Linked DNA regions of Saccharopolyspora erythraea. The protein of the gene in region 1 interacts with the protein of each later gene in a pairwise test. Links are inferred from orthologs where the notes say so. Each region holds a gene or a part of one and is shown in the gene's direction. Other genes may lie near its edges.

Region 1 (3,962 bases):
GGCCCGCTGCTCACACCGGAGACCGACGGCACCGGCGAGGTCCTGCTGCGGGGCCTCCCGCCCGGCCGGCAGTTCCACTACCGCGTCGTCGCCGAGGACCTCGACGGGCGTGTGGGCAGCGAGCCGCTGGCGGGCAGCTTCCGCACCGTGCCCCGGCAGCCGCGCGACGTGCGGTTCCTGTGGTCCGGTGACGTGGTCGGCCAGGGCTGGGGCATCAACCCCGACATCGGCGGCATGACGATCTACTCCGCGATGGCCGCGCGCAACCCGGACTTCTTCCTGCACAGCGGCGACACCGTCTACGCCGATGGGCCGCTGAAGGAGTCGGTGACGTTGCCTGACGGACGGGTGTGGCGCAACGTCGTCACCCCGGAAAAGTCGAAGGTCGCCGAGACGCTGGCCGAATACCGCGGCCAGTTCGCCTACAACCTGCTGGACGAGAACGTGCGGCGCTTCGCCGCCCACGTCCCGCAACTGGTGCAGTGGGACGACCACGAGGTCACCAACAACTGGTACCCCGGCGAGATCCTCGACAAGCCCGAGTACACCGAGAAGCGGGTCGACGTGCTCGCCCAGCGCGCGTTCCAGGCCTTCCACGAGTGGCAGCCGGTGCGGCGGCAGGACGCCGTGGACGGCCGGGTCTACCGCAAGGTCGGGCACGGCCCGCTGCTCGACGTCTTCGTGCTCGACATGCGCAGCTACCGCGACCCGAACTCGGAGGGCACGCGGGCGGAGCGCATCCTCGGCGAGCGGCAGGCGCGGTGGCTGGTCGACGAGCTGTCCCGGTCCCGCGCGACCTGGAAGGTCATCGCCTCGGACATGCCGATCGGCATCATCGTGCCCGACGGCGACAAGATCGAGGCCGTCGCCAACGGCCTGCCCGGCGCGCCCAACGGCCGGGAGGCTGAGCTGGCCTGGGTGCTCGCCGAGACCGCCCGCCGCCAGGTCCGCAACGTCGTCTGGCTGACCGCCGACGTGCACTACTCGGCGGCCATCCGCTACTCGCCGGAGCGCGCGGCCTTCGACGGCTTCGACCCGTTCTGGGAGTTCGTCTCCGGACCGCTGCACGCCGGTGCCTTCGGCCCGAGCGAGCTGGACCCGACCTTCGGCCCCGAGCAGGTCTTCGTCAGCGCGCCGACCCGCCAGGGAGCGTCGCCGCTGGAGGGCTTCCAGCACTTCGGCGAGGTCAACATCGACTCCCGGTCCCGGAGGCTGACCGTGGACCTGCGCGACGCCGCGGGCAAGTCCCTGTGGTCGACCACGCTCGACCCGCGGCGCTGACCGCAGGCGCGAGCGCCCGGAGAGACGGCTCGCTGCCCGGCACCGGCCGGCCGGGCGGCGAGCGGGCGCCGGGCGTCACCCCTGACCTCGCACGCACCAGTGGCTCATCGCGGCCACCCGGGTCTCCCCGGGCACGGCCGGGACCACCGGAATCGATACCCTGGCGGCAAATCGGGCGTAGGTGGCCGGACGCACACCGCCGCCCCGGCACAGAAGGAGAAACACTCGTGAGCGAGCGCACCCTGGTCCTGGTGAAGCCCGACGGGGTCGAGCGGGGACTGGTCGGCGAGGTCATCGGCCGCATCGAGCGCAAGGGCCTGAAGCTGGTCGCCCTGGAGCTGCGCCAGGTCGAGCAGCAGCTCGCCGAGCAGCACTACGCCGAGCACGACGGCAAGCCGTTCTTCGGCAGCCTGCTCGAGTTCATCACCTCCGGCCCGGTCGTGGCCGCCGTCGTGGAGGGCCCGCGGGCGATCTCGGCGTTCCGCCAGCTCGCCGGCGGCACCGACCCGGTGGACAAGGCCGCCCCGGGCAGCATCCGCGGCGACTACGGCCTGGAGGTCCAGTACAACCTGGTGCACGGCTCGGACTCCGTGGAGTCCGCCGAGCGCGAGATCAAGCTCTGGTTCCCGGAGCTCTGAGCCGCGTGGGCGAGGACGTGTTCATCACCGGTCCGCACCGGGTGGACACGCCGCACCCCGGCCTCGTCGACGGCCTGGCCGACCTCTGGGGCCGGGTCACGGTGGCGGGCGGCGGCGTCGGCTTCACCCCCGCCGACCCGGTGGAGGAGGTGCGCGAGGCGGCCCAGTCGGTCGTCGACGACGTCGCGGGCAAGCGCGCGCACCTGCTGACCATCGGACGTGAGCACGTGCTCGTCGGCGTCGCGGTGCTGGTGCCGGGTAGCTACCCGGTGCGGCGGCACACCGGTGAGCTGCTGCTGCTCATGGTCGACCCCGACCTGCAGGGGCAGGGCTGGGGCCGCAAGCTGCACGACGCCGCCGTGGCGCACGCCCAGGCGCTGGGGCTGGAGAAGCTCGAGCTCGTGGCCCGCGGCGGACACGACCTGGAGCGCTTCTACACCGGCCTGGGCTGGACGGTGTCGGGCCGCTGGGAGCGGTCGGTCCGCGTCGCCGACGGCGACGACCGCGACCGGATCTGGTTCACCCGGGACGTCTGACCAGCGCGTCCGGTGCGCGCCGCGGCCTCGCCGCCCGGCTCGGCCGCCCGCCGGGGCGCCGGGTGCTCGCGGGGTTCGGTGCGGGCTCCGGCACCGCACTGAACCCGTACGCCTTCGTCGGGCGCGAGAGCGCGGCACGTACGCTGAACCGGTGAGCGTGGAGTCCGTTTTCGACCGCTTGGAGCCGCTGCTGCCGCGCGTCTCCAAGCCCGTGCAGTACGTGGGCGGCGAGCTGAACTCGACCGCCAAGGACTGGGACGACACCTCCGTGCGGTGGTGTCTGATGTACCCGGACGCCTACGAGGTCGGGCTGCCCAACCAGGGCGTCATGATCCTCTACGAGATCCTCAACGAGCAGCCCGACGTGCTCGCCGAGCGCACCTACTCGGTGTGGCCGGACCTCGAGGCCCTCATGCGCGAGCACGGCATCCCGCAGTTCACCGTCGACAACCACCGGCCCGTCGGCGCCTTCGACGTGCTCGGCGTCAGCTTCGCCACCGAGCTCGGCTACACCAACCTGCTCAGCGCGCTCGACCTGGCGGGCATCCCGCTGCACGCGGCCGACCGCACCGGCGAGCACCCGATCGTCCTGGCCGGCGGCCACGCGGCGTTCAACCCCGAGCCGATCGCGGACTTCCTGGACGCCGCCGTGCTCGGCGACGGCGAGGAGGCGGTCCTCGAGGTCACCGAGGCCATCCGGAAGTGGAAGGCCGAGGGCGAGCCGGGCGGCCGGGACGAGCTGCTGCTTCGGCTGGCCGAGAGCGGCGGCGTGTACGTGCCGAAGTTCTACGACGTCTCCTACGGCGCCGACGGCGTCATCGAGTCGGTCGTGCCGAACGAGGAGCGCGTGCCCTACCGGGTGTTCAAGCGCACCACGAGGGAGCTCGACGACTGGCCCTACCCGAAGAAGCCGCTGGTGCCGCTGGCCGAGAGCGTGCACGAGCGGATGAGCGTGGAGATCTTCCGCGGCTGCACCCGCGGCTGCCGCTTCTGCCAGGCGGGCATGATCACCCGGCCGGTCCGCGAGCGCTCCATCGAGGGCATCGGCGAGATGGTCCAGCGCGGCTTGGAAGCGACCGGCTTCGAGGAGGTCGGGCTGCTGTCGCTCAGCTCCGCCGACCACTCCGAGATCGCCGACATCACCAAGGGCCTGGCCGACCGCTACGAGGGCACCGGCACCGGTCTCTCGCTGCCGTCGACGCGGGTGGACGCCTTCAACATCGACCTAGCCAACGAGCTGTCCCGCAACGGCCGCCGCTCCGGGCTGACCTTCGCCCCCGAGGGCGGCAGCGAGCGGATCCGGCGCGTGATCAACAAGATGGTCTCCGAGGAGGACCTGATCCGCACCGTGTCGGCGGCCTTCGCCAACGGCTGGCGGCAGGTCAAGCTGTACTTCATGTGCGGCCTGCCGACCGAGACCGACGAGGACGTGCTGCAGATCGCCGAGATGGCCAAGGAGGTCATCCGCGCCGGGCGCGCGGTGTCCGGGCGCAAGGACATCCGCTGC
Region 2 (4,029 bases), 4.8 Mb from region 1 along the record:
GGACTTGGCGACGCCCTCGTCCTCCATCAGCGGCTTGCCCGCCGTCTCCTTCATCAGCAGGATCGGGACCAACGCGATCGCCGCGGCACCCATCAGGTAGTAGGCCGGGAAGAAGGTGTTCCCGGTCGACTGGACCACCGCGTCGTTGATGAACGGGGCGGTGCCGCCGAACGCGGCCGTCGACACGTTGTACCCGACGCAGAAGGCCGCGTAGCGCACCTTGGTCGGGAACATCGCGGGCAGCGTCGCCGCCAGCGGCCCGATCGTCTGGATGTGGGCCAGGCCCAGCAGCGCCAGCCCGGCGAGCGTGGTCGGCAGGGTCCCCTGCGAGATCAGCATGAACGCCGGGATCGGCAGCACGATGAAGCAGATCGCCGCCGACAGGAAGACCGGCTTGCGCCCCACCTTGTCCGAGAGCGCACCGACCGGCGTGATGAACACCAGCATCACCGCGACCGTGATCAGCAGCGGGATGAGCACCTGGTACTCCTCCCCCGGCGCGTCGAGGTGGAGCGTCTGCTTGAGGTAGGTCTCCATGTAGGTGAGCAACGTGTAGTTGGCCACGTTGATCAGCACCACGATGCCCATCAGGATCAGCAGCCTGCGCCAGTGCTCGGCGATCAGCGCCTTCAGCGGCGAGTTGGCGACCTGGTGGGTCTCCTGCAGGTTCTTGAACGCAGGCGTGTCCTCCAGCTTGCTCCGCAGGTAGAGACCCACGGCGCCGAGCGGACCGGCGATCAGGAACGGGACCCGCCAGCCCCAGGATTCCATCGAGGCCTGGTCGAGGTTGAGGATCAGGATGGTCGGCACCAGCGCGCCGAGGCCGAATCCGACCAGGGTGCCGAACTCCAGCCAGCTGCCGTAGAAACCGCGCCGCTTGTCCGGTGCGAACTCGGCGATGTAGGTCGCCGCGCCGCCGTACTCACCACCGGTCGAGAAGCCCTGCAGCATCCGGCACAGCAACAGCAGGATGGGGGCGAGCACGCCGATCGCGCCGTAAGTCGGCAGCAGGCCGATCAGCAGTGTCGAACCGGACATCAGCAGGATCGTCAGGGCCAGGACCTTCTGCCGTCCGATGCGGTCTCCGAGAGGTCCGAAGAACAGGCTGCCGAACGGCCGGATCAGGAAGGAGATGGCGAAGACCCCGAAAGCCGAGACGGTCTCCCACGGCCCGGGGAAGAACTGGTGGCCGACATAACTGGCCACATAAGCGTAGACACCGAAGTCGTACCACTCCGTGGTGTTCCCGATCGCCGCCGCTCCGACCGCACGCCGCAGCAGTGACCGCTGTTCTGGGGTTGTCCCGTCTTTCTCCTGAGAAGTCATGGGGCTGAGCGCCACCTCCGGGGTTGAGCCTCCACGGCGTGTGCGTTTAGGTGGTCTAGGAACCTAGCCCAGGGTGCAGGGCATAGCCACCAATACGCCGGAATGTGTCCATTTCGATGATCGCGCGCTTATGCAAGTCGTCACCGCGGACTCGGCGTCGCGGTTGGCGCGCCGATCGCCGAATGGGGTCGCCAATTGCGGGCGTGACAGGCGGAAATGGCGAATCGGGAGCTGCTCGCGCGCACTTGCGGACCGGCCCGGTGTGACAGGCATCCAAATGGGTGTGATGCCAGTCACGTTGACGTGTTTGTGACCCAGCGTTGTCGCCCGGGGCGGCGCCCTGTGGATCTCCCCGCCTCGCTAGGCTGTTCTGCCATGACGCGTCCCCTCACAGACGTGGTCGAGGCCGGGTGGGCCGAGGCCCTGGAACCGGTGGCCGACCGCATCAGCGCGATGGGTGGCTTCCTGCGCGACGAGGTCGCCGCGGGGCGCCGGTACCTGCCGGCCCCGGAGAACGTCCTGCGCGCGTTCAAGCAGCCCTTCCGCGAGGTGCGGGTGCTCATCGTCGGCCAGGACCCGTACCCGACGCCGGGGCACGCCGTCGGTCTCAGCTTCTCGGTCGCCGCCGACGTCCGGCCGCTGCCGAAGAGCCTGGTCAACATCTTCCGCGAGTACACCGAGGATCTCGGCTACCCGATGCCCTCCAACGGCGACCTGACGCCGTGGACCGAGCGCGGGGTGCTGCTGCTCAACAGGGCGCTCACGGTCGAACCCCGCAAGCCCGCCGCGCACCGGGGCAAGGGCTGGGAGGAGGTCACCGCGCAGGCGATCCGCGCGCTGGCCGCCCGGGAGGAGCCACTGGTGGCGATCCTGTGGGGCCGCGACGCCCGCGACCTGCGGCCGCTGATGCCCGGCGTCGAGTGCGTCGAGTCGCCGCACCCGAGCCCGATGTCGGCTGACCGCGGCTTCTTCGGCTCGCGGCCGTTCAGCCGGGTCAACCAGATCCTGGAGAGCCGCGGCGAGGAGCCGATCGACTGGAAGCTGCCGTAGCGCGGCTCCTTTCCGCTGGGCCGTCGTCGGCTCCGCGTTCGCGCGGCCGTCGTAGGCTTCGCTTCCCCCTGGCCGTCGCCGTTCGGCCGTGACGTCGCACACGGCGTCCGTCGCGCGGCTGTCGTTGCACCGCTGCGTGTCGCCTAGGCGCAGGTCAGCGGGCATGTGCGGGTAGCTTTCGCCCACGCCCGGTCGTACATTGGCGAGTGCCGGATACCAGCGTTCGTGTCGGAAGAAGGCTCGTCATGGGGGCCGGCCGGAACACCAGCCTGCGGCGCCTCGCCCGCCGGGTGTGGCCAGGTGCCAACCCGCTGCGCCGGCGCACCGACTGGTTCGAGCCGGTCGCGTTGCTCGTGTTGATGCTCGCGGCCGTCATGGTGGTGACGCTGGCCTTGATGACCTCCCAGTCCGTGCTGCGAGACCGCTTGGCGGCGGTGCAGGACGAGGAGGCGTCGCGGCACCCGGTCGTAGCGACGGTGGTGGCCGAAATCCGGGACCAGGGCTCGGCGAACCGGTCGCTGGCCGTGCGCTGGGGGCAGCCGCCCGACGAGCACTTCGCCGTCGTCCAGGTGCCCGCCTACGTTCGCGCCGAGAAGACCGTCCCGGTGTGGCTCGACCGCGACGGGCAGGTCACCTCCGCGCCGTCGACGCGCGCCGAGGCCACCCAGGCAGCCGGAACCCTCGGCGCGGCGGTGCTGCTCGGAGGGCTGATGGCGCTCTCGATCGGTTACGGCCTCGCCCGCTGGGTCGTGGTCCGGGGCAGGCTGTCCGCCTGGGGCGCGGAGTGGGAGTGGGTCGAGCCGCGCTGGCGCAACCACATGAGCTGACCGCCCGGCCGGAGGCCGGGTGAGACACCGCCGACCGCACGAAAAACCCCGGGACGGCGGGACCGTCCCGGGGTTCGGCGAAGCCGGAGTGCGGTCAGCCCCGCACGACCTTGCCCGCCTTGAGGCACGAGGTGCACACGTTCATGCGCTTGCGCTGCGAAAGACCGATCTTCGCGTGCACGGTCTGGATGTTCGGGTTCCACCGGCGCCTGGTCTTCCGGTGGGAGTGCGAGACCGAGTTGCCGAAGCCTGGTCCCTTACTGCAGACGTCGCAGACGGCAGCCACGTCAGACACCCCTTACTTTGGTTCACGGTTCCAGCGATGAGCGTCACGCAAGCGACTCCCACTTGCGTGAGGTCTCGCCACCCGCAGGTGACTGCGCTTGCCTTTACCGCCGACCGGCGGTGTGGTCCGGGCAGGCCGGGCCCGCTGGGCCGCAACCGCCGGAATGGATCCCGGTGTGGGAACGTCCAGGGTCATCGCAACCCTGGACCGGATCAGTGTAGCTCACCCCGCCTGACCTCCTCGCGAGGGTCGCCTTGCCGCCGAGCTGGGCGGACCGGCCCACGAGCGTCGGCTCGGCCCGCTACGGAGAGCGAAACCGGGAACACTCCCTCTAGGCTCTGCGGAGCCGTTCGTAGGCTACCTGCCGTGGAGGTCGCGAAAGTGCTGGACGCGGTGACCGCCCGCCGCTGGGCGGACCTGGCGGTGGCGGCGCTGGCCGAGGACCGGGCGGCCATCGACCGGATCAACGTCTACCCGGTCGCGGACGCCGACACCGGGACGAACCTGCTGCTCACCATGCGCTCGGCGGTCGCCGAACTG

What was found.
Region 2: the proteins of ndk (region 1) and HUO13_RS30700 interact in binary tests that used the Escherichia coli proteins (3 or more experiments, as listed by UniProt). The link is inferred for Saccharopolyspora erythraea from one-to-one orthologs.

The regions. Positions count from the first base shown.
Region 1 is NZ_CP054839.1:2,027,534-2,031,495, forward strand. Bases 314-3,213 are described here. They hold ndk (nucleoside-diphosphate kinase), read left to right. Parts: upstream 314-1,508; coding sequence 1,509-1,919; downstream 1,920-3,213. Other genes in these bases: HUO13_RS09360 (alkaline phosphatase D family protein), read left to right, coding at 314-1,281; HUO13_RS09370 (GNAT family N-acetyltransferase), read left to right, coding at 1,925-2,455; HUO13_RS09375 (TIGR03960 family B12-binding radical SAM protein), read left to right, coding at 2,607-3,213. Also shown: more of HUO13_RS09360, read left to right, coding at 1-313; more of HUO13_RS09375, read left to right, coding at 3,214-3,962. UniProt on the Escherichia coli protein: Major role in the synthesis of nucleoside triphosphates other than ATP. The ATP gamma phosphate is transferred to the NDP beta phosphate via a ping-pong mechanism, using a phosphorylated active-site intermediate.
Region 2 is NZ_CP054839.1:6,872,576-6,876,604, reverse strand. What follows is about bases 572-3,538. They hold HUO13_RS30700 (uracil-DNA glycosylase), read left to right. Parts: upstream 572-1,701; coding sequence 1,702-2,376; downstream 2,377-3,538. Other genes in these bases: rpmB (50S ribosomal protein L28), read right to left, coding at 3,298-3,489; HUO13_RS30695 (Rv1733c family protein), read left to right, coding at 2,622-3,203; HUO13_RS30705 (MFS transporter), read right to left, coding at 572-1,326. Also shown: more of HUO13_RS30705, read right to left, coding at 1-571; HUO13_RS30685 (DAK2 domain-containing protein), read left to right, coding at 3,856-4,029. UniProt on the Escherichia coli protein: Excises uracil residues from the DNA which can arise as a result of misincorporation of dUMP residues by DNA polymerase or due to deamination of cytosine.